DNA from 4 places in the Arthrobacter arabinosi genome. Region 1 is predicted to be linked to each of the others. Evidence: riboswitches for the same ligand, from Rfam matches in the RefSeq annotation. Region 1 holds a riboswitch; each other region holds the start of a gene.
What was found. Region 1 has a riboswitch for cyclic di-AMP ahead of ACX80P_RS16290 (LysM peptidoglycan-binding domain-containing protein). Riboswitches for the same ligand answer to the same signal wherever they lie in the genome.
Positions count from the first base shown of each region.

Region 2: linked by a shared signal. The riboswitch ahead of ACX80P_RS13735 (LysM peptidoglycan-binding domain-containing protein) and the one ahead of ACX80P_RS16290 (LysM peptidoglycan-binding domain-containing protein) in region 1 are both predicted to bind cyclic di-AMP.
Region 3: linked by a shared signal. The riboswitch ahead of ACX80P_RS01175 (C40 family peptidase) and the one ahead of ACX80P_RS16290 (LysM peptidoglycan-binding domain-containing protein) in region 1 are both predicted to bind cyclic di-AMP.
Region 4: linked by a shared signal. The riboswitch ahead of ACX80P_RS16715 (C40 family peptidase) and the one ahead of ACX80P_RS16290 (LysM peptidoglycan-binding domain-containing protein) in region 1 are both predicted to bind cyclic di-AMP.

Region 1 is NZ_JBTNDF010000013.1:1,895-8,924, forward strand. It holds gene ACX80P_RS16265 (heavy metal translocating P-type ATPase) at 1-1,472, opposite strand, end outside; gene ACX80P_RS16270 (heavy-metal-associated domain-containing protein) at 1,688-1,933, opposite strand; gene ACX80P_RS16275 (hypothetical protein) at 1,983-2,105, shown strand; gene ACX80P_RS16280 (four-helix bundle copper-binding protein) at 2,383-2,790, shown strand; gene ACX80P_RS16285 (metal-sensitive transcriptional regulator) at 2,918-3,337, opposite strand; cyclic di-AMP (ydaO/yuaA leader) riboswitch at 3,660-3,885, shown strand; gene ACX80P_RS16290 (LysM peptidoglycan-binding domain-containing protein) at 3,888-4,808, shown strand; gene ACX80P_RS16295 (YlcI/YnfO family protein) at 5,143-5,379, shown strand; gene ACX80P_RS16300 (S-4TM family putative pore-forming effector) at 5,385-6,299, opposite strand; gene ACX80P_RS16305 (SMODS domain-containing nucleotidyltransferase) at 6,306-7,030, opposite strand, start outside.
Region 2 is NZ_JBTNDF010000005.1:160,015-167,044, forward strand. It holds gene ACX80P_RS13720 (aliphatic sulfonate ABC transporter substrate-binding protein) at 1-42, shown strand, start outside; gene ACX80P_RS13725 (ABC transporter permease) at 39-911, shown strand; gene acs (acetate--CoA ligase) at 887-2,854, shown strand; gene ACX80P_RS13735 (LysM peptidoglycan-binding domain-containing protein) at 2,941-3,906, opposite strand; cyclic di-AMP (ydaO/yuaA leader) riboswitch at 3,912-4,090, opposite strand; gene ACX80P_RS13740 (hypothetical protein) at 4,211-4,441, opposite strand; SAM riboswitch class I at 4,564-4,668, shown strand; gene ACX80P_RS13745 (O-acetylhomoserine aminocarboxypropyltransferase/cysteine synthase family protein) at 4,756-6,135, shown strand; gene ACX80P_RS13750 (CoA-binding protein) at 6,132-6,638, shown strand; gene mmsB (multiple monosaccharide ABC transporter permease) at 6,932-7,030, opposite strand, start outside.
Region 3 is NZ_JBTNDF010000001.1:241,011-248,040, forward strand. It holds gene ACX80P_RS01155 (YceD family protein) at 60-626, shown strand; gene rpmF (50S ribosomal protein L32) at 629-832, shown strand; gene rnc (ribonuclease III) at 909-1,667, shown strand; gene mutM (bifunctional DNA-formamidopyrimidine glycosylase/DNA-(apurinic or apyrimidinic site) lyase) at 1,668-2,630, shown strand; cyclic di-AMP (ydaO/yuaA leader) riboswitch at 2,749-2,943, shown strand; gene ACX80P_RS01175 (C40 family peptidase) at 2,951-3,811, shown strand; gene ACX80P_RS01180 (NAD-dependent epimerase/dehydratase family protein) at 4,015-4,980, opposite strand; gene ACX80P_RS01185 (alpha/beta fold hydrolase) at 4,977-7,030, opposite strand, start outside.
Region 4 is NZ_JBTNDF010000018.1:4,494-11,523, forward strand. It holds gene ACX80P_RS16690 (four-helix bundle copper-binding protein) at 1-92, shown strand, start outside; gene ACX80P_RS16695 (hypothetical protein) at 414-896, opposite strand; gene ACX80P_RS16700 (heavy metal translocating P-type ATPase) at 893-3,418, opposite strand; gene ACX80P_RS16705 (heavy-metal-associated domain-containing protein) at 3,684-3,899, opposite strand; gene ACX80P_RS16710 (metal-sensitive transcriptional regulator) at 3,989-4,309, opposite strand; cyclic di-AMP (ydaO/yuaA leader) riboswitch at 4,645-4,812, shown strand; gene ACX80P_RS16715 (C40 family peptidase) at 4,819-5,730, shown strand; gene ACX80P_RS16720 (TetR/AcrR family transcriptional regulator) at 5,880-6,476, opposite strand; gene ACX80P_RS16725 (DUF2269 domain-containing protein) at 6,811-7,030, shown strand, end outside.

The sequences.
Region 1 (7,030 bases):
TCCTTGAGCATGTTCGGGCCTCCCACGGCGACGTCGTGGCCTCGGACGGTGGCGCGGACACCACGCCCGGTCATGGATGCGAAACCCGTGCCGGTGTAACCGAGGTCTGCAGCTGCCGGGTTGGATCGTGCGGCGGTGACAATGGCCCGGGCGACGGGGTGCTCACTGTCGGCCTCTGCGGCTCCCGCCAAGGCCAGGAGCTCAGCCTCGCTGACACCGTTGACCGTAGTGGTCGCGGTGACGGCGTGCTGTCCTTCGGTGAGGGTGCCGGTCTTGTCGAACAGGACGACGTCGATCGTGCGCATCCTCTCCAGGGCAATGCGGTTCTTGATCAGCACCCCGGCCTTCGCGGCGCGTTCGGTGGAGATCGCGATCACCAGGGGGATCGCCAAGCCCAAGGCGTGCGGGCAGGCGATCACGAGAACCGTGACCGTGCGGATGACGGCATCATCAGGGCTTCCGAGGAGCATCCAGGCGATGAAGGTCAGGATGCCGGCGCCGAGGGCGAAGTAGAACAGCAGGGCCGCGGCCCGATCCGCAAGAGCTTGGGCCCTTGAGGAGGAGGCCTGCGCCTCGGCGACCAGACGCTGGATCCCGGCCAAGGTTGTATCCGCGCCGACCGCCGTGACCTGCACCCGGACGGCGTTATCGGTGGCCACCGTTCCGGCGACGACGGTCTCACCGGCGGTCCGGGACACGGTGCGCGATTCGCCGGTGATCATCGACTCGTCGAACTCCGCGACACCGTCGACGATCTGCCCGTCTGCCGGCACCCGGGCACCGGAACGGACGAGAACCACGTCCCCGGTGACCAGGGAACTGACCGGGACGGTTTCAACACGCGCATCGGTTCCCGTGCCGGTGACCCGGTCTGCTTCGTCGGGCAGGAGCGCTGCCAGGGCGTCCAGGGCTCCTGCGGCCGAGCCGAGGGCCCGCATCTCCATCCAGTGCCCGAGCAGCATGATGACCACCAGCAGGGCGAGCTCCCACCAGAAGTCCAGGTCGAACCCGCCGACACCGAGGGTGGTGATCCAGGAGGCGATGAACGCGACGCTGATCGCCATTGCGATTAGCAGCATCATGCCCGGCTGCCGGGACTTCAGCTCCGTCACCCCGCCCTTGAGGAACGGGGCCCCGCCGTAGACGAAGATGACCGTCCCCAGGATCGGGGCGATCCACCTCGAGCCCGGGAACTCCGGCGGCATGTACCCGAAGAGCATCGTGAACATAGGACTGAACGCGACCACGGGGATCGTGAGGATCAGGCTGAGCCAGAACTTGTTCTTGAACATCGCCGTGGAATGCCCGGCGTGCTCCCCATGGGAGTGGACCTGATGATCCTCATCCACATCCCCACCCGAGTGACCTGAATGACCGGCGTGACCTACATGACCAGTGTGGTCGGTCGGAGCGGTGTGGCCGACGGGGTGCTGTGTTTCAGCGAGAGCGGAGTGGGCGTCTGCCTGGGGCATGGCCTGGCCGTGAGTAGTGCGGGCGTCATCGCTGCCGTTGGCTGCAGCTTCTGTGACGGTGGGCGTGGCGGCGGGCGTGCTGGTGGGACTGTCGGATCCCTGGTGGTGATTGTGGTGGTGTGGGTTGTTCGTCATGATCAAGCCCTTTCCGGGGGCACCTGAGAGCAGGTATGTTCTGGTCCCTGCAGCGCTCCTACATCAAGCGTTACAGGGCCTTATTTGGAGGCCAGCTGGTATCCGGCGTCCCTGATCGTCGAGGCGACAAGCCCGGCGTCGAGGGGTGTGGTGCTGGTGACATGCAGGGTGGAAGTGCCACCGGCGACGAGATCGACACGTGCCTCACGGACCCCGGTGATCTTCCCGACAGCCCCGCTGACCCTGGACGCGCAGGAGCCGCACGTCAGACCAAGAACCGGGAACGCCGCGGACACGTCGTCGGACGTGATCGGAGCAGCCGACACTGCAGCTTCCTGAGGGGCGCAGCAGGAACACCCGGAGGGGCTCTTCTCCGTGACGGGAAGCAAAACAGTAGACGAAGCGGTCGATGAAGCAATGGACGAATCGGTGGATGAAGTGGTCGACGGAGCAGATGTGCCGCACATGGGAACCTCCAAGGGAACAGGGAATGCGTGAGGGAACCGAAGCGCTGCAGGAGGTCAGGATCAGCGAGCCTGCCCCGCCATCACAATGGTTCCGGTTGTCATGCCGGAAACCTCGTAGGAGGGCCCGACAGCAACGAAATTATACCCCCCTGGGGTATCTGTCAAGCGGATTCTTGCTCGCTCTCACATCGACGAATTCATGGCCGGTCGTGGTGAGCGGGGGCTAGCGTGAGACGCGGGGCGCCGGCCCCGGATGCCCCTGAACCTTCAGTAAATCTTCAGTAGACCGACGGATAAGGAGCGGAACAATGACTCACATCACCTCCATGCTTGAGACGTACCCGAAGGATCTTGGCGGTATTGACCGCGAGAAGCTGGCCGAGTGCATCGCGGCCTGTTTCGAGTGTGCGCAGACCTGCACGGCGTGCGGGGACGCGTGTCTGAGCGAAGACATGGTTGCCGAACTCACCAAGTGCATCCGCACGAACGCTGACTGCGCGGACATCTGCGCCACGACCGGCCGAATTCTCTCCCGGCATACCGGTTATGACGCGAACATCACGCGAGCTGTCCTGCTGGCCTGCGAAGTCGCTTGCAAGGCGTGCGCCGATGAATGTGAGCAGCACGCGCAGATGCACGAGCACTGCAGGATCTGCGCCGAAGCATGCCGCCGCTGCGAGAGGGCTTGCCGCGAACTCGCCGCTACTTTCAGCTGAGCTCGGTCACCGGTGGCTGCCCCCACACTCCAGCCTCCAGGGGCAGCCACCGAGTAGCCGTCTTCGGAAAACCCTCACCCCGTCACATCCAGCGCTCATGTTCAGCGCTCGGTGAGGAGGCCTGGGTCTAGCGCAGGAGCCTGCTGATCGCTTGGGTTGCTTCCTTGACCTTGGCGTCGATGACGTCGGAGGATCCGCTCGTCGCGGCTTCGTGAGCGGCGTCGACGACGCAGTGCTGCATGTGGTTCTCGAGCAATCCGAGGCTGACTGCGTGCATGGCACTGTTGACCGCGGCGACCTGGGTGAGGATGTCGATGCAGTACTTGTCCTCATCGACCATGCGGGCGATACCGCGCACCTGGCCCTCGATGCGCTTCAGGCGTCGCAGGTACGCATCCTTGTCCGCTGCGTATCCATGGGCTGTGTGCCCAGTCACCTTCTGATTTTGGCCCGCGTCGGGTGCTGTGGCCTCACCGGCTGCTTCAGAAACCGCTTCGTGAGATGTTGCAGTGCTGGCATGCGTTCCGGTTCCGGAGCTCACGGTCATTCCCTTTCACCACCAAACGATGCGATCCGGTTGCGCCGGCCCGAGATCGTTGGTGCCTTCCCCTGCTGCGCCCATCGCGCAGCAACTTCCAGTATCGCTGGTCGTTAGGGCCCCTGTCCTTATATCCGCGGCATATCGGCGGCGCTTTGTTGACCTCGGTAACCATCAGGTATCCGGCTCACGGCGTGTTGCGAAGACACGCCGTGCTCCGTTACCTGAACGTGACTTTGATACCACCCTGGGGTATTCTCGTCGAATGTTCCCGGCACCCCGCCGAGACCATACTCCCGCGCAGAATGCCGAGCCCTGCCGCTGCATCCGGGAACCGTTCGTACCACCCAGTAGGCAGGGACGGGGGAACCACGTTTCCACCGGGCCACCGCATGTATCTGTGCGATGACCCTCGGGGTTAAGTCGATCCGACAACCTAGGCACGACCTGCACGTAGCGTCCGCGACGGCAGGGTAGTGCCCAGGGCTTGAACGACGGCCGGGTGAACTCCCATCCGAACCCGACAGCTCACCCCGCAGGCATGGGAGAGGCAATCACCATGTCACGTACGTCCATTCCGGCGCGCCACCGCGCCGTCGTCACCCACTCCATCGCCCTCGAGGGCCTGTCGCACTCCGCGAAGACCGGTGCCGTAGCACTCGGTAAGCCCGCCATCATCGCAGCAGCAACCGGCGGCCTCGTCTTCGCCGTCGGCGCCCCCGCACAGGCCGGCACCTACACCCAGGAAGCCACTACGGGCACCGTAGCCCAGGCTCCCGTTGCAGCCGCACCCGTCGCCCCCGCAGTTGTTGCAGCTCCTGCCGCTGCAGGCGTGCACACCGTCGTCGCCGGCGACACCCTCGGCGCCATCGCTGCCAAGCACGGACTAAACCTCAACACGCTCCTGGCCCAGAACGGCCTGTCCTACGCGTCGATCATCTACCCCGGGCAGCAAATCAAGCTCACCGGCGGAGCAAGCGTTGCCGTCAGCCCCGCGGCGGTCCCCGCAGCAGCACCGGCCAGCCAGGTCTTCTACGCAGCACCCGCCCCCGCAGCTGCCGCAGTGGCACCCGCACCCGCAGCCGCACCGGCCGGCATCCAGCTGACCTCCGCGACCATCGCACCGATCGCCCCGGCAGCCCCCGCGGCTCCTGCGGTCCCCGCCAGCGGCGTCGGCGCCGCCCTCGTCGCCTCGGCCTACGGCCAGCTCGGCTCCATCCAGGACTGCACCATCCTCGTCGAGCGGGCCCTGCGCTCCATCGGCAAGAACGTCGGAGACCTCGGCCCCACGCAGTTCTACCAGTACGGCACAGTCGTCTCGACCCCCGCCCCCGGTGACCTGGTCATCCGCCCCGGCCACATCGGCATCTACGTCGGCAACGGCGAAGTCATCAGCAGCGGCATGAACGGCGCGAACCTCACGATCAAGCACCCCCTGTCGGACCTCGCCGGTTCGTCCTTCGTGCGCGTCAACGGCTAACACAGATTCAGCGGACGCCCAGCGTCCGTAAGCTGAACAAGAGTGGCAGGTGCCCTGGACGGGGGTACCTGCCACTTTTTGTTAAAGCCCGTCCGCAGGCTCCTACTCAGTCACACGCATGCGCCGGCTCTTGAGGTCGAGGTAGAGGGCGACGCATCCAGCGTGAGTGGGCGCCCACTAGGTCGAAGTAATCCCCGAAACGGTGAAGGTGCGGGACGAGGTGCTGGTGCTGTGACTGTCAGCGGTCAGTAGTAAACATCGTTTACTACTGACGCAGGAGGTCTTCGTGGTGAGTCGTAAGCAGTCTCCTCAGCACCCAAATCATGTCGTGTCCGTGCGACTGACGAATGACATTATCAAGCGCCTGGACGCCTTGGCGGATCGCACGAGCCGAAGCCGCGGGGTGTACCTGAGGTCAGCGATCATCAGGATGCTGCCTACGCTCGAGGCTGAGCACTGGTCGCAGACGAGCACCGAGTACGAGAACGACTTTTTTAAGCAGGAATTTGTTCAGCTCACCACCTCGCTTCTCGGAGACGAGTCGGTAGAAGATTCAGTCCGAGACGACTAACGGCGTCAGTCGGTGCTCTGATGTCGTAAGTGACTCGCAGTCTGTTTCATCGCGCGTTCATTGCGTGCACGGGTGATCTTGTATAGCCAGTTCGGCACTTGAGGGGTGGTTCGACGGAGGTCAAAGAGACGTTCCTGCCAGACGAGAAGATCCTGCGGCTCGATGGACTGGTCTCGTCGGGAAAAGCGCCTCCCTATTGTTGCCGCGAGGTCCGCTCGGTCGCGCGCGGCTTTCCACGTGTTCATGACGTACTCGGATACATCGAGGAATGCCGGTAGGACGGGGAAGAGAGCTCCCAAGAGGAAAGTGGCGAGGGTGACTCCGCTGATGCTCGCCCAAGTAATGAGACCGGCGAGCCAGAGGATTGCCGCGGCAGCCCACACAGTGACGGTTGTGCGGATAAGCCTGTCTGTGTAGGCGGCGTTGCTGCGTTGGGCGATGGCTATGGTCGTGGTGCCAGGACTGTCAGCGTCGACGGTGTACCAGTCGACAAGTTTTTCCTTCTTCGCCACGTCCCGGAGTGGCTTCTTATCAGCGGCGATGAGCGCAATGTCTTCGGGCGTGGGGCGACCTGAGCGATCGATGGTATCTGGCATGTCGAACAGGTACTGGTCCAGCTCCTCCTGCACGCAGGCGGCCTTGAGCATGGTCCGGTTCTCAAGTAGAGCAAGGACGGTCCGGCCGGCGAAGAGCCATACACCGGTGACGGCAGCGACGGAGACAGCAACTGCAGGAGCAAGGAGCGAGAAGAACGGTCCTCCGAGGCCGATGACGAGGATCCCGATCCATCGCAGGCTCTGCCACCGCTTCGCACGGTTGTAGAACCTGCGCTGCGCAACAAGGAGTTGCAAAGCCCGTTCGTCATTCTGTCGACGAGCGATCGTTGAACTGGATGGGGGCTGGTAATCGTGTGAACTCATCGCAGGTCAGAGATTGAACAGCAACTTCAGTTGCTCGATTGCTTTCTCCTGATTGTCGGCCCGCTCGTATTCCCGGGCTTTGCCCGCGCGGGCCACCGCGGTCTCGAGCTTCGATAAGGCATCTACCTTGTTGCCGATTGATGATGTCGCGGTAAAGCGCGATCCAAGCCCCGTTGGATCGTTCATCGCCGCCAGGTTCGCATCCAGGATCTTCTTAAGGGCGAGATGCAGGTCCATGACCGGCAGGTAGGTTGACTCGCCATCGAGGTGCTTCGCGGCGCGCATTTCGAGGTAACAGGAGGATACCGGTACGTTGCGCCGGTATTTCCAAATTTTTATCTGCCGAGCCAGCTTCTTCGCGGCACCGTTGTGCTTCTTGTTTACTTCGCCGACGTACTTGTTGTGCTCCTCGGGGAAGGTCTTCATCCATCCGCCAGTCGGATCCGGGATCAGATAGCCGCTGTCGGAGTAGAAGCCAGGAACGACCTCTACGTCGCCGTCACTGAACCGGCACACGACGGCGGGTTGCCGCGTGACGATCGGCGTGTTGGGGTACCGGGCCTGCAGCGCCGCCTTCACCTTATTGAGGGTCGTCAACTGGGACTCGGGTCGAGACCCCTTTAAGGAGACCAGGTAATCGGCGTCGCTGTGCTTCCAGATACCGGTGCCATGGCGAAGGGATCCGATCTCGAACATTCGGAAGATCCCGAGCGATGCGTTGAGCTTGTTTT
Region 2 (7,030 bases), on a different contig from region 1:
GTCGAGAAGGCCGATCCAGCCGCGATCGGCTCCGGCTCATGAGCTCTGACTATCTGACCGGGCGCAGCGCCTACCCGGTGAGCACGGAGGGAATCGCCGCATCGGCACCCCCGGTGACCGGCCCCGAGGCGTCGCAGGGCGGCGGCCGCGGCAGGACGGCCCGGCGCACCGGCGTCATCCTGCTCGGGCTCATCGTCCCGGCACTGATCCTGCTGGCCTGGCATCTCAGCACGGCGTCGGGTTTCTTCCGCCCGTCGCAGCTGCCCTCGCCGGCGTCGGTCCTCGCGGCCGCCGTCGATCTGGCGGAACGCGGTCAGCTCACCACCCACATCCTGATCTCCACCCAGCGCGTGGTCCTGGGCTTCGTCATCGGGTCCCTGCTCGGCGTGCTGGCCGGCGCCCTGCTGGGCCTGTCCCGCATCGCTGACGTCCTGCTGACCCCGACCGTGGGCGCCCTGCGCGCCGTCCCGTCGCTGGCGTGGGTCCCGCTGCTCGTCCTGTGGATCGGCATCAACGAGGACTCGAAGGTCACGCTGATCAGCATCGGCGCCTTCTTCCCCGTGTTCACCACGCTCTACCTCGGCCTGCGGCACGTGGACCGCAATCTCGTCGAGGCGGCGCGCGCGTTCGGGCTCAACGGCATCCGGCTGCTCACCACGGTGCAGCTGCCCGCCGTCGTGCCCGCCCTGTTCTCCGGCCTCCGGCTGGCCCTCGCGCAGTCCTGGCTGTTCCTCGTTGCCGCCGAACTCATCGCCTCGTCCATGGGCCTGGGCTTCCTGCTCACGGACTCGCAGCAGACGGGCCGCGTGGACCGCATCATCCTCGCGATCATCCTGCTGGCCGTCATCGGCAAGACGACCGACGCGCTCCTCGGCATCGCCGAACGATGGGCGGTGCGACGGTGGGCGTAGGCACGAGCGCCGGCGGGGCCCGCACCACGGCAGGCGGGGCCGCAGCTGCCCGGGAGGAGTCGGAGCGCCTGGCCTTCTGGGCGGAGCAGGCGGCACGCCTGGAGTGGGTGACGCCCTGGCACACGGTGCACTCCTTCGAGAAGGCGACGCCGCAGGCCGACGGGACGCTCAGCATCCCCGCGATCGAGTGGTTCGCCGGCGGCACCCTCAACGTGGCCGCGAACTGCGTCGACCGGCACGTGCGCGCCGGCAACGGCGACCGGGTGGCCCTGTACTTCGAGGGCGAGCCCGGGGACCGGCGGACCGTCACCTACGCCGACCTGCAGGACGAGGTGTCACGCGCCGCGAACGCGCTGCAGGAATTGGGCATCGGGAAGGGCGACCGCGTGGTCGTCTACCTGCCGGTCCTCGTCGAGACGGTGGTCGTCACCCTCGCCTGCGCGAGGATCGGCGCCGTGCACTCGCTGGTCTTCGGGGGCTTCTCCGCTGAGGCACTCCGCTTCCGCGTCGAGGACACCGGCGCGAAACTGCTGGTCACCACCGACGGCCAGTTCCGGCGGGGCTCCGCCGTGCCCGTGAAGGACAACGCGGACGCCGCGGTCGCCGGGACGACCAGCATCGAACACGTCCTCGTGATCCGCCGCACCGGATCGGCCACCAGCTGGACCGAGGGCCGTGACGTGTGGTGGCACGACGTCGTCGACACCGCGTCACCGCACCACGAGCCGGAGGCGTTCGACGCCGAGACCGCGCTGTTCATCATGTACACCTCGGGGACCACGGGGAAGCCCAAGGGCCTGGTCCATACCTCCGGCGGGTACCTCACGCAGGCGTCCTGGAGCTTCGAGCATCTCTTCAGCAGCCCCGACCCGGCGCTCCGCGACCGCGACGTCCACTGGTGCACCGCCGACCTCGCCTGGGTCACGGCGCACACCTACGAGCTGTACGGGCCGCTCTCCAACGGGGCCACGCAGGTCCTCTACGAGGGCACACCGAACACCCCCCATCCGGGACGCCACCTCGAGGTCATCGAACGGTACGGCGTCACGAGCTACTACACCGCGCCGACCCTCGTGCGCTCGCTCATGGGCTGGTTCCCGGACGGCGTCCCGGCCTCCCACGACCTCTCGAGCATCCGCGTGCTCGGCACGGTCGGCGAAGCGATCAACCCCGAGGCGTGGCGCTGGTTCCGCCGTAACCTCGGCCGGGACGAGGTGCCCGTCGTCGACACCTGGTGGCAGTCCGAGACCGGTGCCACCGTGCTCTCCCCCGGTCCCACGGACACGGACCTCAAGCCGGGGTGCGCCGCGCGCGCCCTGCCGGGCGTCAGCACGCGCATCGTCGACGAGGACGGGCGGACGGTCCCGCCGGGCGTGCAGGGCCTGATCGTCGTCGACCGGCACGGCCCCGCGATGGCGCGGACCGTCTGGGGGAACCCGCAGCGCTACCTCGACTCCTACTGGCGGACGTTCGCGGCGCAGGGCTGGTTCCTGGCGGGTGACGGCGCGCGGTACGACGACGACGGCGACACCTGGATCCTGGGCCGCGTCGACGACGTCATCAATGTCTCGGGCCACCGGCTCTCCACGATCGAGATCGAATCGGCGCTCGTGGCGCACCCCCTCGTCACCGAGGCAGGGGCCTGCCCCGTGCCGGACCCGCTGACGGGTCATGCCATCGCGGCCTTCGTGGTCCTGGCGGCCGGAACGGCCCCTGACGCCGACGTCGCCTCGACGCTCCGCGCCCACGTCGCCGAGGCGATCGGGCCGATCGCGCGGCCGTCAGCCGTCGTCGTCGTGCCCGATGTACCGAAGACGCGCTCCGGCAAGATCATGCGGCGCCTGCTGACACAGCTCTACGAGGGCTCACCGCTCGGGGACACCACGTCCCTGCAGAACGAGGGGTGCATCCCGGGCATCCAGGCGGTGCTCTCCCGACGCTGACGCCGGCCCCGGGAAGTGGTTAAAAGAAGGAAGCGGCAGTGCCCCGTCCAAGCACTGCCGCTTCCCGCGTGTGGTTCGTTCCAGGATCAGCGAGCGACCCGGACGAAGGCAGCACCGGCGAGGTCCGAGAGCGGGTGCTGCATGGTGCGGTTCGACCCGTTCATGCCGCTGCTGATGACCTGGCCGCCGCCGGCGTAGATCGCAACGTGGCCGCCGGTGATGACGATGTCGCCGGGGGCGGGAGTCGTCACGGTGGAGCCGAACTGGAAGAACTGCGAGGGGCCGAGGTCGCCCACGGAGATCCCTGCGGCGCGCAGTGCGGTCTCGACCAGGACGGTGCAGTCCTGGATGGCACCGGCGGCGAGCTGGGACTGGGCGGACGCCAGCAGGATGCCGCCGACGCCGCTGGAGGAGGCTGCGACCGGCGTGATCTTCGCCGAGGCCAGGTACACGCCCGACCCCGGAGCCGTGGACACGGCCGGAGCGGGGGCGATGGCGGCGGCCTGCTGGACCGGAGCGGCAGGAGCCACGAGGGCCGCGGGAGCAGCAGCGGGTGCGGGCTGGGGCGCGGCGGCAGGGGCTGCCACGGGCACGGACACCGTCCGGGCGGGGGCCACGGCGGCACCGGCCGCCGGGAGGGTGATGGTGTCACCCGGGAAGATGATCGATGCGACGGACAGACCGTTCGCGGTGAGGACCGCGGTCAGGTCCGCGCCGTATCGTGCCGAGATGGCACCGAGGGTGTCGCCGGCGACGACGGTGTGCGTCGTCGGGGCAGCGGCGGGGCTCACAGCAGCTGCGGGGGCAGCCGGTACGGCGGGTGCCGCGGCAGCAACTGCGACGGCAGGGGCCGTCGTCGTGCCCTGTGCGGAGTACTCACCGGCGTTGGCGGTGCCGACGGCGGTGAGCGCGAGGCCGGAGGTGACGGCGGCGATCGCGACCGGACGGCCCACTGTGGTGGCGTGGGCCTTGGCGGCGCGGGACAGGCCCTGCAGCGCGAGGTTGCCGTCGACGTCGGCCCGGTGGCGCGCTGAAGTGATGTTTCGTGACACGGTTGTATACCTCTCCCATGCCTGCGGGGTGAGCTGTCGGGTTCGGATGGGAGTCACCCGGCCACACGCATCACGGTAGGTGCTGCGGTGCGACTTAACCCCGAGGGCGCCTGCAGGTGGTCCTGCGCGCCCGGTGGAACTGGTGGTTCCCCCGTCCCTGCCTTCGTGGTTGCGAACGAGTCCCGGACGACGGCAGGGCTCGGCAATCCGTCCAGGAGCGCCCCACGGTCGCGGAGGCACGTGCCGACCCTACCCAGCGCACCTCCGGTTTGTCACATTTGAGTAACGGGAGGTAGGGTGCCCCTCATCCGCGCAGGGCCCGCCAGCGACGGACGGCGAGGAACGACCCTGCCGCGCTGAGCGCGAGCAGCACGGACTGCTGGACGTAGTACCCCTGCGTGACCGCCGATTCCTGGTCACTCACGGCCACGAGGACGCTGCTCGCAAGGGCGAGCGTCAGCGCGATCCCGACGTACCCGAGCGTCTGCCACAGCCTCCGCTCCTGCACCCGGCTCGCCGATCTCCATTCCTCCATCCCCCCAGCCTAGGTGCCGCGCGCCGTGTGTGCCGTCGGACGCGAGGCGCTGGACCGCAACCCCGGCTGCACACGACGACATACGGTTTGGTTCTGCAACCGCGCAGGTGTCAGACTCGACCCGACCATCCCGAGCGGCCGAGAGATCTGGCTCAGCGACGCCGCAGCAACCCTGGCCTCCGCATACCCGCGGCGGCATGAGGGTGCTACTGCCAGACCGATGGAGGAACCATGAGCGCACCCACAGCCGCCTCCGGCACCGACGTCGCCCCCGCAGCTTCCGCAGCTTCCGACTCCAGCAAGGCAGGTATCTGATGGCAGAACGTTCCTTCGGTTTCCGCACGCGTGCACTCCACGCGGGCGGCACTCCCGACGCCACCCACGGGGCCCGGGCCGTCCCCATCTACCAGACGACGTCGTTCGTGTTCAAGGACACCAACGACGCCGCGAACCTCTTCGCCCTGCAGAAGTACGGCAACATCTACTCGAGGATCGGCAACCCGACGGTCGCCGCGTTCGAGGAGCGCATCAGTTCCCTGGAGGGTGGGATCGGGGCGGTCGCGACGGCGTCGGGCATGAGCGCGGAGTTCATCACCTTCGCGGCGCTCTGCCAGGCCGGGGACCACATCGTCGCCGCGTCCCAGTTGTACGGGGGCACCGTCACGCAGCTCGACGTCACGCTGCGCCGGTTCGGCATCGAGACCACCTTCGTCCCGGGGACGGACCCCGCGGACTACGCGGCCGCCATCCGGGACAACACCAAGGCGGTCTACGCCGAGGTGATCGCGAACCCCTCCGGTGAGATCGCCGACCTCGCCGGCCTCGCGAAGGTCGCCCACGACGCCGGTATCCCGTTCATCGTCGACTCGACGCTCAGCACCCCCTACCTGGTGCGCCCCATCGAGCACGGCGCGGATATCGTCATCCATTCGGCCACCAAGTTCATCGGCGGGCACGGCACCACCCTCGGCGGCGTGATCGTGGAGAGCGGCCGCTTCGACTGGGGCAACGGGAAGTTCCCCATGATGACCGAACCCGTGCCCTCCTACGGCAACATCCAGTGGTGGGCGAACTTCGGGGAGTACGGGTTCCTGACGAAGCTGCGGACCGAACAGCTCCGCGACATCGGGCCGTCGCTCTCGCCGATGTCCGCCTTCCAGCTCCTGCAGGGTGTGGAGACCCTCGCGCAGCGCCTGGACGAGCACCTCGGGAACGCCCTCGCCGTCGCGGAGTGGCTGCAGGCCGATCCGCGGATCGAGTACGTCAACTACGCCGGGCTCCCCACCCATCCGCATCACGAGCGGGCGAGGACCTACCTGCCGCTGGGCCCCGGATCGGTGTTCAGCTTCGGCATCAGGGGTGGCCGCAAGGCGGGCCAGAAGTTCATCGAGTCGCTGCAGCTGGCATCACACCTCGCGAACGTGGGTGACTCGCGCACCCTCGTGATCCACCCGGGCTCGACGACGCACCAGCAGCTCTCGGCCGAGCAGCTCGCCGCGGCGGGCGTGCCCGAGGACCTCGTGCGCATCTCCGTGGGCCTGGAGGACCTGGACGACATCCTCTGGGACCTGGACCAGGCCCTGGACGCTGCGGTGAACTCCTCGGACGCCGAGTTCGAGGACCTGCCGCAGGAAGCGGCCGGGGAGAACGACGACGACGCATCGGCAACGCGTGCAGTGGGAGTGGGAGCATGAGCGCCGGCAGCACGACACCGGAACGGACCTGGGAGGGGCCGTCGGCGCCCCAACGGCTGGCCCTGCTGAGGAATGCGCGGTCGGTCGCGATCGTCGGCGCCTCGGACAAGCCCTCGCGCGCGTCCTATTTCGTCGCGACGTACCTGCAGTCCTCCTCCCCCTACCGCCTATACTTCGTCAACCCGGTGGCCAGGGAGATCCTCGGCCGGCCGGCCTACGCGTCGCTGAGGGACCTGCCGGAGGTACCCGACGTCGTCGACGTGTTCCGCAGGCACGACGACCTGCCGTCGGTGCTGCAGGAGACGCTCGACGTCGGCGCGAAGACCCTCTGGCTGCAGCTGGGATCCTGGCACGAGGACGTCGCGCGTGAGGCCGAAGCCGCGGGCCTCGACGTGGTGATGGACCGGTGCATCAAGATCGAGCACGCACGATTCCACGGCGGGCTCAACCTGGCCGGGTTCAACACCGGGGTCATCTCCTCGAAGCGGCAGATCACGTCCTGACGGAGGTCCGTCACGGTCGGCGGCCCCGTGTCCGCGGGTTGTCCCGGAGCCGGCCACCCGGGGAAGGGAGTCTCCGCGGGTTGCCCGGCCGGGGGCTGCTCCGCGGACTGTCGACGTGCCCGGGGAGCCGGGCCCCGGGCGCAGGACCGCCGGGCGTCGAGCGCGCAGGAAGAAGGCCGCACCGGGGCCCGTCTGGGGGATGAGCCCCGGTGCGGCGCTCGCAGGGGGTGATCGACCGACGGCGGCGAGAAGTCACGCTCGTCCTGTCGTCTCCCGGATCCTGTCCCGACTGCCTACTTCAGGGCGTTCGAGGCACGCCGCTTGTTGAACACGTCGAACCCGACGGCCAGCAGGAGCACCATGCCCTTGATGAACTGCTGGACGTCGATCCC
Region 3 (7,030 bases), on a different contig from region 1:
ATGGTACGTCGGTCATATGTTCTACAGGAGTCACCATTAAAAGCGATCTCAGTTCGCCTTTGATTTTCAGCGTCAAGGATCTCGGGCGCAGTCCGGGAAGCATGCGGACAATCGAAGAACATGCACCGACACCCAAGGATTTCGGCGTCGCGCTGATCGGCGTGCAGGAAGGTTCCGACATGGAACTGGATCTGCGCTTCGAATCGGTGCACGAGGGGATCCTGGTGTCGGGAACGGCCAACGTCGAGGTAACCGGCGAGTGCGGCCGGTGCCTGGAGCCACTGCGGTTCGACCGTGAGGTGGAGATCCAGGAGCTCTTCTTCTACAGCGACTCCGCGTCGCTGTCGGTAGAAGAGGACGAAGAACAGCACAGGGTGGAAAACGATTCGGTCGATCTGGAACCCGTGCTGAGGGATGCAGTGGTTACGTCGCTGCCGTTCCAGCCGGTGTGCCGGGAGGATTGCCAGGGGTTGTGCTCCGAATGCGGAGCCCGGCTCAACGATGATCCCGACCACCACCATGAAGTTTTGGATCCTCGCTGGTCGGCCCTTGCAGGGCTGGCAGGCACCGCCGCCGAGCAGGACGCGGCACCCAAGTCAGAGTTCGACGAGAAGGAAGAGAGTTAGCCGTGGCTGTCCCGAAACGGAAGATGTCCCGCGCGAATACCCGCGCACGCCGGTCCCAGTGGAAGGCAACCGCCCCCAAGCTGGTCAAGACCCTCGAGAACGGCCGGGTCACCTACAGCCTCGCCCACCAGGCCAAGGTTGTCACCGACTCCGCCGGCACCCCGCTGTTCCTCGAGTACAAGGGCCGCAAGGTAGCCGACGTCTGACAGCGGACCCGCGCCCCGACGACAGGCCCCCACGCCTGCCGGGCGCCGGTCCGGTGCTGGATCAGCTGATGCAGTTGTGAAGAATACGGAAGACCTCACGAAGCGTCTCGGTGTCGATATCGACGCCGGGACGCTTCGTCTTGCCCTGACGCACCGTTCCTACGCCTACGAGAAGGGCGGCATCCCGACGAACGAGCGCCTCGAGTTCCTCGGCGACTCCGTGCTCGGACTGGCGGTCACCGACGCGCTGTACCGGGACAACCCGGACCTGTCCGAGGGGGAACTGGCCAAGCGGCGCTCCGCCGTCGTGAGCACGAAGGCCCTCGCCGGGGTCGCCCGCACGCTGGACCTCGGTGGCTACGTGCTGCTGGGCCAGGGGGAGAAGCTCACCAACGGGCGGGACAAGGCCTCGATCCTCGCGGACACCATGGAAGCCGTCATCGGGGCCGCCTATCTCAGCCACGGCATCGAGACGGCCCGCGCGATGGTGATGCGGCTGATCGGCCCGCTGCTGCGTGATTCCGCCGTGCTCGGCGAGGGGACGGACTGGAAGACCCGCATCCAGGAGACGGCCGCTGCGCGAAGGCTCGGGACCATCGACTACCAGGTGGACGGGACAGGGCCGGACCACGCCCGGACGTTCACGGCCCGCCTCGTGATCGGCGGCACCGAGTACGGCTCCGGGTGCGGCCATTCGAAGAAGGAAGCCGAGCAGGCGGCCGCGGCCGAATCCTGGAAGACGCTCTCGGCGGCGCCGGATGCGCCCCTGCCGGACGGCGCCGCCGGCGAGGCCCCAGCCGGCAGGCGCGCCGCCGGATCCGTCGACGGATCCTGAGTGCCCGAACTTCCCGAGGTCGAGGTCGTGCGGCGCGGCCTCGAGCGCTGGGTGGCGGGCCGCGCCGTGGAGTCGGTGGACGTCCTGGACCCCCGGTCCCTCCGCCGGCATGTGGACGGCGTCGAGGATTTCAAGGGCAACGTCGTCGGTGCCCGCGTGGCGGACGTGGTACGCCGGGGGAAGTTCCTGTGGATGATCCTCGAGGACGCCGACCAGCCCGGCAGCCCACCGAACGTCGCGCTCATGGCGCACCTCGGCATGAGCGGGCAGCTCCTGGTCGAACAACCCGACGCACCCCTGGAGAAGCACCTCAAGGTCCGGCTCACCCTCTCCCCGGCGACCGACGGCGAAGGCGCCCCGCTGCCGGCAGAGCTGCGATTCGTCGACCAGAGGATCTTCGGCGGCATGTTCGTCGCGCACCTGGACTCGACGCCGGACGGCCTGCCCGGCGGGCGGGGCACCACGGACCTCCCCCTCATTCCCCACCAGGCGGCGCACATCGCCCGCGATCCCCTCGATCCGGCATTCTCGGCGGACGCCTTCCACCGGCGGCTCCGGGGGCGCCGCACGGGTCTGAAGCGCGCCCTCCTCGACCAGGGGCTCATTTCGGGGATCGGCAACATCTACGCCGACGAGGCGCTCTGGGCGGCACGGTTCCACTACGCGCGGCCCACGGACACCATGCGACGCCCGGACACCCAGCGCATCGTCGACGCCGTCACGTCGGTGATGGAGCGGGCACTGGCGGCCGGCGGCACCAGCTTCGACTCCCTCTACGTCAACGTGAACGGGGCGTCGGGCTACTTCGCCCGCGACCTCGAGGCCTACGGGCGGGAGGGCCGGCCCTGCCGCCGGTGCGCCTCCGAGGGAAGACACACGCTGCTGCGCCGCGAATCGTTCATGAACAGGTCGTCCTATCTGTGCCCGTACTGCCAGCCCAGACCACGCAATGCACGGTTCTGAGATGTCCGGTGAAAAAAAGTGACATTCGCCTCGTGATCTAAATGTGACAACCGGCGTTACCAGCCGGTACGGTAGGTCTCGCGTCCGATCCACAACGGATGGGCGCCCTTCCTCACACTGCCTAACCCTGTCGATGAGGATGGACCGTTCGCACTACACATTCGACAGGGGCGGGGGAACCACTAGCGGACCCGACCACGGGTCCTAGGGGTAAAGACACGCGCAGACCAGCGCTGGGGGCGATGGTCTGCAGGAAACGTGTCCGGATGTCCCATCCGAACCCGACAGCTAACTTCGCAGGCATTGGGAAAGGCATCAACATGTCCAAGCAGAGCCATAACGCGCGCCACCGGGCCGTCCCCACGCGCATCAACCCCTTCATCACGGCGTCACGCGCCGTCTCCGCGAGCGCCTCCGTCGCCGGCAAGCCTGCCGCCGTCGTCGCCGTCGCTTCCGGCATCATGTTCGGGGCATCGCTCCCGGCGAACGCCGCAGGCGAGATCAGCACCCAGCCCGCAGCAGCCTCCACCGCTGCCGCAGGCACCCACACCGTGCAGTCCGGCGACACGCTCGGTTCCATCGCGGCGATGCACGGCCTGAGCCTCGATACCCTGTTCGCGGCCAACGGACTCGGCCACGCGTCGGTCATCTACCCCGGCCAGTCGATCTCCCTCGGCGGTTCCGCTGCTCCTCAGCAGTACTCGGTGCAGTCGGCGTCCGTTGTCGCAGCTCCGGTTGCGGCTCCGGTTGCAGCCCCTGTCGCCGCACCGGCTCCCGCAGCAGCTCCTGCCGCTCCGGCAGCCACCCCCGCCTTCAGCCTCCAGTCCGCAGCGTCGATCACGCCTGCCGGCGGCGGCGGCATCGTCGGAACGGCGATGCAGGGTGTGGGCTCGGGGTACGTCTACGGTGGAACCTCGTTCGGTGCCTGGGACTGCTCGGCCTTCGTGCAGTGGGCCTACGCCCAGAACGGCATCAGCCTGCCCCGCACCACCTGGGCCCAGTTCGCTACCATGACGCCCACCAGCACCCCCCAGCCGGGTGACCTCGTGAGCCAGAACGGCGGCAGCCACGTCGGGATCTACCTCGGCAACGGCCAGATGGTCAGCGCCCTGAACGCCTCGCAGGGCACCCTGGTCCACTCGGTCAACGCCATGTCCGTGGACGGCTACTACACCCGCTAGTCGACGGTGCGGGCTGTACGGCCCGCACCACCAGCACGACGCGGTCAGAAGGACGGGATGCATCACGCATCCCGTCCTTCTGCGTTCCGCAGCCGTCGACGGCGTGGGATGGGTGCTCGGTGTGCCCGTGTGGCGGTCGATCGGCGGCACGACCGGCCGCGGCTGCACCATCGGGCGCAGGAAGGACGAGGCGGAAGCGGGCCTCAGCGGTAGGACGCGGCCAGGCGCTCGAGCCCTTCGTCGACGCCGACGGACGGACGCCAGTCGAGGACGCTGCGCGTGTGCCGCTGGTCGAACCAGTGGGCCGTCGACAGCTGTTCGGCCAGGAAGCGGGTCATCGGCGGCTCGCCCGTCCTGCCGAGCCGGAGCCAGGCCCGCTCGATCACCGATCCCGCGCTCCTCGCCACGGCTCCCGGGACGGACCAGGCGGGTGGCTCCACCCCGCCGGCCCGGCAGATCCCGGCGAGCAGTTCGGCGATCGGCCGGGGTTCGCCGTTGGTGACGACGAGCGCCTGGCCCTGCGCTGCGTCCATGCGCCGCAGGCACGCGACGATGGCCGACGCGGCGTTGTCCACGTACGTCGTGTCGATCAGGGCCGTCCCGCCGTCGAGCAGGGGCAGGCGGCCATGCCGTGCGCGCTCGATCACGCGCTCGACCAGTTGCGTGTCACCGGGTCCCCACACGATGTGCGGACGGATCGCAGCCACCCGGAACGCCGGCGTCGAACGTCCCAGGGCGAGCAGCTCGGCCGCGGCCTTGGTGCGGGCGTAGTCGCCGCGCGCGTGCACCGGGTCAGCCGGGCCCGCCGGGGCGCCGACCAGCGAGGATCCGTCGTGCGCGACGGACGGGGAGGACACGTGCACGACGTCGGTCACCCCGGCTTCCCGGGCGGCGTCCAGCAGGATGCGCGTCCCGTCGATGTTCGTGCTCTCGAACTCGGCGGGAGCCCCGGTGAAGGAGACCTTCGCGGCCAGGTGGATCACGGCGCTGCAGCCCCGCAGGGCGGCGGCGACGGCGGCGGGATCGGTGACCGATCCGAGGACGTCCTCCGCCCCGGACACCGCGGAGGGCCGGCGCTGGAGGCACCGGACGTCCTCGCCGGCGGCGACGAGGTGGTCGGCGACGGCGCGCCCCAGCATACCGCTCGCTCCGGTGACGAGGACGGTCACAGGGACCCCGCGCGGGCGCCCGAGAGGAACCGCCCGGACCACTGCGCGACGCGCGTGCGGTCGATCTTCGCGTTGTGCCGGATGTCCACGGGGAGGGTGGGAACGGCGATCACGGCGGCCAGGTCCACGCCGTGCGTCCCGGCGGCCGCGCGAGCGGTCGCTGCGAGGGGAGCATCGGCAAGGCTCGGGCGTCGTCCTGCGGCGTCGGTCTCGAGGACCGCGACGACGGCCTGGGTGCCGGCAGGGCCGACCCCCACGAGGGCTGCGAGCCGGACGCCGTCGATCGCCTCGAGCGCCTGCTCGAGCGCCACCGGCGTCAGGACCCGGGACGCGGCCGTGATGATGTGGCCCAGCCGGCCCTCGACCCACAGGCGGCCGTCGGCGTCGAAGTGGCCGACGTCGCCGGTGCGGTGCCACGGAGGCGTCCGTGCGGATTCCTGCTGGGTCCTCCACAGGCGGAAGTAGCGGTCCTTGACGTGGGGGGCGTCGACGAGGATCTCACCCGTCCGGCCCGGCGCGGTCGTCGGTTCGCCCGTCGCCGCGCCGTCGGCGTCGAGCGGGCTGACGACGACGCGCGCGCCGTGCACCGGGAGTCCGACGCACACACCGCCGCCGGCACCGTCGAGGCCGCCCTGCGCGTCTGCCGCGGCGCGCCGGATGCCCTCGAGGTCGATGTCGGCGACGAGGAGGGACTCGGTCATCCCGTAGGGCGTGTGGATGGCCGCGGACGGCACGAGGTCCTGCACGGCTTCGAGGAGCGGGACCGGGATCGGCGCACCGGCCGAGAGCAGCAGGGAGATCCGGCCGAGGGCGGCCGTCCCGGCGTCCGTCAGCGCGCCCGCGGTGGCGAGCACGTTGCGCAGGGCGGCCGGCGACGCGAAGACGACGGTCGCATCGATCGCGCGGGCGGCGTCGGCCAGGGCCTGCGCGGTCAGGGTCCGGGGCGCGGTGACGTCCATGGCCGGGGTCACCGACGTCGCACCGAGCGCCGGCCCGAGCAGAGCGAAGGGCGCGAAGCCCGCGACGAGCGAGGCACCCTCTCCCAGTCCGAGGGTCGCCGCGACGGCGTCGCGCATGGCCGAGAGCTGCCGGTGCGAGTAGACGACGCCCTTCGCCGGGCCCGTGGAGCCGGAGGTGAAGAGGATCGCGGCATCGGCATCACCGGCGGGCGCGTCCTCGGCAGACGCCGAGGGAGCGGGCCGGGCGGCGCGGAGGTCGTTCAGCGAGGCGTCGACACGCAGGGCCCGCCGTCTGGCTGCGGGCAGGGGAGCGGCACTGATCCGGCGGCCGGGCCAGCCGAAGGCGCGCGCCGCGACGAGGGCGCGCTCGATCCCGATGACGACGTCCGGGGCCGACCCTTTGACGGCGCGGCTGAGCCCGCGGGCACCGAGGCCGGCGTCGGCGACGACGATCACCGCGCCGATCCGGAGGCATGCATAGATGAGGACGGTCAGGTCCACTCCGGGCGGCACGAGGAGGCTCACGCGGCTGCCGGGGCCGTGACCGAGCGCGGTCAGGCCGGCGGCGACGGCGGTGACGTCTTCGGCGAGTTCCCGCCAGGACAGGGTCCGCGGCGGACCGGAGGGTTTCATCTCGGCGACGGCGGTGTGGTCGGCGTGCGGCCCGGCGGCCAGTTCCGTGAGGCGCCGGCCGAGCGGGACGTAGGGTGTGCCGTCGCGCGGCGGGACGTCCTCGCGGGGTGCGGGGTCCCCGACGAGACGCTCGGCCAGCCACTGCATCGCGGTGGACGCCGTGTCGGCGTCCTCCTGCACGAGGTGGCTCGCACGCTCGAAGCGGTGGATGTCGGCGTGGGGGAGGCGCCGGGCGAGGTCCTCGAGGTAGGGGTCCGAGAAGATCGGGTCGTGCGGACCCCACATCATGAGGACGGGGACGTCCAGGCTGCGGATGCCGTCCGCGGTGGCGGTCAGGGCTTCGTAGCTGGGGTGCGAGGGATCGACGGGGATGTCCGAGACGAAGTTCGCGATGCCCTGGCGGTCGGCGGCGACGCGGTACGGGTCCCGAAAGGCGCGCCGCACGTCCGGGGGGAGGG
Region 4 (7,030 bases), on a different contig from region 1:
ACGCAGGGATGCATGAGCACTGCCGGATTTGCGCCGAAGCGTGCCGGCGCTGTGAAACAGCGTGCCGGGAACTCGCCGCAACCCTCGGATAGCTCACGACTCCACAGGATCAACACTGCCCAGCCGGCTGATCTGTGGGCCACCCGGCTGGGGATGATCATGGGCAGTTCTGAAGTACGGCGCCGGCTTCTATAGCTGCAGGTTTCGCAGGTTCGCAGGGTGGGTAACGAAGTGCTGCGGGGAAGCGCGGCACCGCCAATGCAGCTGACTGTGCAGCTGGGTATGCGGCTGGGTATGCGGCTGGGTATGCGGCTGGGTATGCGGCTGGGTATGCGGCTGGGTATGCGGCTGGGTATACGGCTGGGTATACGGCTGGGTATACGGCTGGGTATACGGCTGGGTATGCGGCTCGGTTAGGCAGGCTGAGTTGTTTCGTGGTGGAGTGTTGCTGCCGTGCGCAGTGCCTGCCGCGCGCGTTTGCGGTCTCCGGCGGTGTCGTAGGCACAGGAGAGCCGGTACCAGGTGCGCCAGTCATCCGGGGCCTGTTCCGCGGCGGCCTTGGCCTGGTGGAAGTGTTCATCGGCGGCTTTACGGTCGATCCGGCCAGCAGGGGAGCGTGGCAGGTCATCGACGGTCAGTCCGCCCTCGCGTTCGAGGATGCGCGCCATCGCCTGTGCCCTGAAGCCGAACCGGAACTCGTGGGTGAGCGCCCATATGCAGATCAGCGGTATTAGCAGGTATGCGGCGCCCACCGACTTCGCCACGAGGTCCGGGTCGCCCAGCAAAGTGAAGCTGCGCTGGAAGGCGACGGCGAGCCAGAAAATGCCCAGCGCGCTAACGAGCAGCACACCGATTTTTGGCCGCGTCACCGCTGAAATACGGGTTGGCCCGTTCATCGCTCGAGGCTTCCGGTGCTCTGCGTGGCCCTCGGTCCAGCCTCTGATGCGGTGTTCTGTGGGGTGTTGGGGGTGGTGTTATGGGTGGTGTTGTGGGTGGTGCCGAAGGAGCGCAGGCGCAGGGAGTTGGCGACGACGAGCACGGAACTGGCGGCCATGGCCGCGCCGGCCAGCATGGGGTTGAGTAGACCCAGGGCGGCGACGGGGATGCCGACGGCATTGTAGAAGAACGCCCAGAACAGATTGGTCTTGATCGTGGACAGGGTCCTGCGGGAGAGCTCGATGGCTTGGGCGACCTGTTCCAGGCTGCTTCCCATCACCGTCAGGTCGGCTGCCTCGATCGCCACGTCCGTGCCGGAACCCATGGCGATGCCTAGGTCCGCCTGGGCGAGGGCGGCTGCGTCATTGACGCCGTCCCCCGCCATGGCCACTGTCGCTCCGGCGTCCTGCAGTTTCTTCACTGCGTCGACTTTTTGGTGAGGCAGCACCTCGGCCATGACGTGTTCGGGCGCGATGCCCACCTCGGCGGCAACTTTTTCAGCCACTGCGCGGTTGTCGCCGGTGAGCAGCATGGGAGTGAGCCCGAGTTCCTTGAACCGGGTGATGGCTGATGCTGAGCTGGTCTTGACGGTGTCGAAGAGGCTGATCAGTCCTTCGGGTGTCCCGTCGAGGGCGACCCAGATCACTGTGGCTCCTGCTTCCTGCAGGGAAGTCAGGGAAGCGCGGTGGTCAGCGGTGATCGTGATGTTGTTCTCGGTCAGCCAGGTCGCGGTGCCAGCCACTACAGTGCGGCCGTTGACGGTGCCGCGCACGCCTCCGCCTGCCGCGCTGGTGAAGTCCTCGACGGCAGCGAGCCGGCCCTGACGGGCTGCTGCGGCGGCTATGGCTTCAGCGATGGGGTGCTCACTGGCTGCTTCGACAGCCCCGGCGACGGCCAGTACGTCGTCCTCGCTCAGGGAACCCAGAGGGCTGACGGCGGTGACGGAAAGCCTGCCGGTGGTGACGGTCCCGGTCTTGTCGAGCACGATCGTATTTACGGTGCGTGTGTCCTCCAAGACCTGGGGCCCCTTGATGAGGATGCCCAGCTGCGCGCCCCGGCCGGTTCCGGTGAGCAGGCCGACCGGTGTCGCCAGGCCAAGGGCGCACGGGCAGGCGATCACGAGGACTGCGACGGCCGCGGTGAACGCTGAGCCCGTATCCCCGGTGAGGACCATCCACATCACGAAGGTCAGGACGGCGATGAGCAAAACGATGGGCACGAAGACCGCGCTGATGCGGTCAGCGAGCCTGGCGATCGGTGCTTTGCCGCTCTGCGCGGCGCTGACGAGGCGTCCCATCTGCGCCAGGGTTGTCTCACTGCCGACCCTGGTGGCTTTGACCAGCAGGCGTCCGCTGGTGTTCATCGTCGCGCCGATCACCGTGTCATCCGGGCCGACCTCGGTGGGAACGGATTCACCGGTGATGAGGGAGGTGTCGACCGCGCTGCGGCCCTCGATGACGAAGCCGTCGGTGGCTACCTTCTCGCCAGGGCGCACGACGAAGACGTCTCCGGGAGTCAGGGATGCTGCCGGAACTTTCACTTCTACCCCGTCGCGCAGGACGGTTGCTTCCTTCGCTCCAAGGTTCAGCAGTGCTTTGAGCGCGTTTCCTGCGCGCTGTTTTGCGTTGGCCTCGAGGAACCGGCCCAGCAGCAGGAAGGTTGTGACGACGGCCGCCACTTCGAAGTAGAGGCTGTGGGCGCTCATGTCCATGCCGGTGTGGGCGGTCAGCATTGGATCAGCGATGAGCTGCCAGGTGGAGTACAGGAATGCCGCAGCGACACCGATGGACACCAGGGTGTCCATGGTGGATGAGAGGTGGCGGGCGTTGATTGCGGCCGCCCGGTGGAACGGCCAGGCCGCCCAGGTGACCACGGGCAGGGAGAGGAGAAGGGCAGCCCACCCCCAGTGCGGGAACTGGGCTGTCGGCAGCATCGAGATGATCGTCACCGGGATGGTGAAACCGGCTGCGATGATGAGGCGCCGTTTCAGGGACCTGATTTTTCTCTCCGTGACTGAGGCTTTCGCGTCGTCCCGGGACGTGGCGGCGTCAACGGTTTCCCGTGATTCGGCGAACCCGCCTAGCCCCGACGGCGCGTTCCCCTCCGGTCCCGGACCGACCCGGTGGCCGGGCTCGGCTACACCGGCAGTGTCATCGCCGGCACCAGTAGACGAAGGACCTGCAGGGGTGGCCACGCGTGTTGCCGTGGCTTCGGTAGCGGGCTGTTGAGTCGGTTGGCCGGCGCTGCGCAGGGTCGCCTTGTAACCGATGGCGTTGACGGTGTCGATGATCTGGGAGACGCTCACGCCCTCGGGTACCGTGACGGTCGCGGACTCGAGTGGGAGATTCACCGAGGCCTGAACGCCCTCGATTTTCCCGAGCTTACGTTCCACCCGGCTTACGCAGGACGCGCAGGTCATGCCCTCGATGTCGAGATCGATGATCTGTCCGGCGGTGGTGCCCACGCCTGTGTCGGTGCTCATGCGTCTAGTTCCTTGCCGTGGCTTCGATGACGTGCTGTGGGTGAGGTGCCTCTGGTGAGGCGCGGTGCTCGATGGCACCGCTGGACGACGTCGGGAAGTACTGCTTCGCTGGCCCTGTTCTACCGCTTGCCTGGCGGCGCCAGGGGTTCAGTACAGTAGTGGCGCCCCGAAGATCCTCGTGCCGACTCCTCTGCGGAAGTGAACTGTGCCCTGCACGGGTGCGGTGGGGATCCCGTTCGGGATGCAGGCTGTGGTGGTGTGAGGGTCAGCTGTCGACGACCGTGTAACCGGCGGTCTCTACTGCTTTGCTCAGCACTGCCGGATCGGGATCCACGTCGGCCGTGATCGTCGCTGTGGAGACCCCACCGGCGTTGAGCTGCACATCGACCCCCTCGACCCCGGGCACGCCGGAAAGTTCCTCCATGACCGACGAGACGCAGTGGCCGCAGGTCATACCGGTGATGTTAATGGTCGTTTGCATGGGATGTTCTCTTTCTCGGCAGAGCGGGGAGGAATGGGATCTGGCACCCGGCAGGGTTGCCCGGAGCCGGCGGGGCTGCCGGCGGACCGTCAACGAAGCAGTCGGCTGATCGCGTCGGTCGCTTCCTTGACCTTCGCGTCGACGGCGGCGGAATCCCCGGACTGGGTGGATTCATGAGCTGCTCCGACAACGCAGTGCGCAATGTGCTCTTCGAGCAAGCCGATGCTCACCGCGTGCAGGGCCTTATTGATGGCCGCGACCTGGGTGAGGATGTCGATGCAGTATTTGTCTTCATCGACCATGCGGGCGATACCGCGCACCTGGCCCTCGATACGCTTGAGCCTGCGGAGGTAGGCGTCCTTATCAGCGGTGTATCCCCGCTGAACAGAAGCCTCGGTTTCGGTGGTCACGTCGTTCCTTTCGACAACAAAAATATATACCCCTTGGGGGTATATAAACAAGAGGGGTGAAGTGAGATCTTCTTCACGCCTTAATCATCTCCTGTTTCGCTCTGGAAAGGTGCCTCAGGCTACGGGAGTGCGGGTGCGCCCTTGACATGGCGGGCCCCAGCGAAGCCCGCCTCCGGGCAGGCTTCCACGGAGCGCGGCGTGTCGCACCCGGCGTGTCCCTCGCGTTCGTTACCCCAACGTGACATTTCATACCAGCGGGGGGTATTCTCATCGAGTGTTCACAGCACCAGCTGGAACACTCCCGGGCAGAATGCCGAGTCCTGCCGCTGCCGGGGATACGTCCGTTCATATCCGTATGGCAGGAACGGGGGACCCAAGATGTACGGGCCACCACGCGTGGTCCTTGGGGTTAAGTCGCTTTATTTCCGTCCCTTGGGATGAAGCGGCCGGGTGCACTCCCATCCGAACCCGACAGCTCACCCCGCAGGCATGGGAGAGGCAACCGACGCATGTCACGAATCACTTCAGCGCGCCACCGCGCCACCGTCAATCACTCGATCGCCCTTGAAGGGCTGTCCTATTCCGCGAAGACCGGCGCTGTAGCGCTGGGCAAGCCGGCCATCATCGCAGCTGCGACCGGCGGTATCGTCTTCGCTGTAGGAGCTCCCGCCCAGGCCGGAACCTACACGCAGGAAGCAGCCAGCACTACCGTTCAGGCTCCCGTCACCGCAGCACCTGTTACCGCGGCTCCCGCTGCAGCAGCCGGCGTCCACACCGTCGTTGCGGGTGACACCATGGGTGGCATCGCCGCCCTGCATGGCATCAGCGTCGACGCGCTCCTGGCGCAGAACGGCCTGTCCTACGCCTCGGTCATCTACCCGGGCCAGCAGATCACCCTTTCCGGTGCTTCCGCTGCTTCGACGTGGGCCCCGGCCGCCGTCAGCCCTGCTGCTGTGCCCGCCGCAGCACCGGCAACCCAGGCCTCCTACACCGCCCCGGCCCCTGCAGCTGCCATTGCTCCTGTAGCGGCTCAGCCCACTTACTCCCTGGCCTCGGCTGCCATCACCCCGATCCAGCCGTCGGCTCCCGCCGGCGATGTCTCGGCAAGCGGTGTCGGTGCGGCCCTGGTCGCCTCGGCCTACGGCCAGCTCGGCTCCATCCAGGACTGCACCATCCTCGTCGAGCGGGCCCTGCGCTCGATCGGCCTGAACGTCGGGGACCTCGGCCCGACACAGTTCTACCAGTACGGCACGGTCGTCTCCACGCCCGCCCCCGGTGACCTGGTCATCCGCCCCGGCCACATCGGCATCTACGTCGGCAACGGCGAAGTCATCAGCAGCGGCATGAACGGTGCGAACCTCACCATCAAGCACCCCCTGTCGGACCTCGCCGGTTCGTCCTTCGTGCGCGTCAACGGCTAACACCCGCTGACCTGAACGCCGTCTCCATAGACTGAGGAAGCGGCAGGTGCCCTGGACGGGGGCGCCTGCCGCTTTTTCTCTGCCCAAAACACCCCACGCCGCTGTCCGCTCCTTATGAGCGCTCACCGGAAGCGGACCTATGGACGTACCTATGGACGTAGTACCAAGCCGTCCACGATCACGCCGACCAGACTGCGGGCTGCATCGGCAGAGGGCAGGGCTGCGGCCGCATTCACAGCGTGCAGGCTGAACAGGGCAAGCTCCCGCGGGGCAATGTCCGAGCGGATACCTCCTCCGGCCTCCTGCGCGCCAGTTTTTACGGCGCTTCCAATCAAGGCCTCAAGAAAGTCGCGCAGATGCTCCTGCGCCTGGGCAGCATGTGGACCTTGGTGCAAGAACGCGGGCGCCTCCGACCTGGATGCTTGCTGCAACATCACCGCGTACGCCTCAAGTACCGACGTCAGCGTCTGAAGCGGGTCCCCACTTCGTTCCGCGTGAACGCGCACCTGATCAAGATGAACCAGATGCTGATTCACCTGCCGCTCGTGCCACGCCGCGAGCAACGCTTCCACATCCGGGAAGTACTTATAGAGGGTCGCCCGGGAGATTCCGGCCACGTCAGCAACCTTCGTCATCGACACAGCCGGCACCCCACCCTGACCCACAAGTCGTGCCACCGCATCCAGCACCGCCTCCCGGACAGAGCTCCGGTGTTCCTGCACGGTGTCCTTCCACAACTTCCCCATGTGTTCACCCTACAAAGCGCTCCACCTAATACAACCTGTCCAGCACCTGTACAGTTTGTATTGAGCAATTAATTGCTGCGCTGAGAGGACCATGCATGGCGGAATCATCGGATCGGCCCCCTATCGATCGGGTCGACACTCGAACCCAAGCTGACCGGCGTCCGCCTCGCCCGCCAATGCCCCGCTGGGTGAAGGTTTTTCTCGTCATCGTCCTGGTTATCGCCGCAGCATTGGTCATCTCCCAGGCGCTGGGCATCCAGCACGGCCCCGGGATGCACGGGGCCCTTGGTGACTCAGCAACCGGTGTTAGCCAAGCCCCTTCGTCTTGATGGTGATGCCCCCGCGCCTGCGCAAGGCGGCCCTCATCCTTCATGTGGGCACGTCCGTCGGGTGGCTTGGTGCCGTCGCGGCGTTCCTCATCCTTGCCATGGCCGCCGCCACGACCCAGGACGAATGGATGACGCGCGCCGCCTACGCCTCGATGGAGACCATCGGGCGGCTGGCCCTCGTGCCCCTGAGTATCGCCTCGCTCGTCACAGGGATCATCCAGTCGC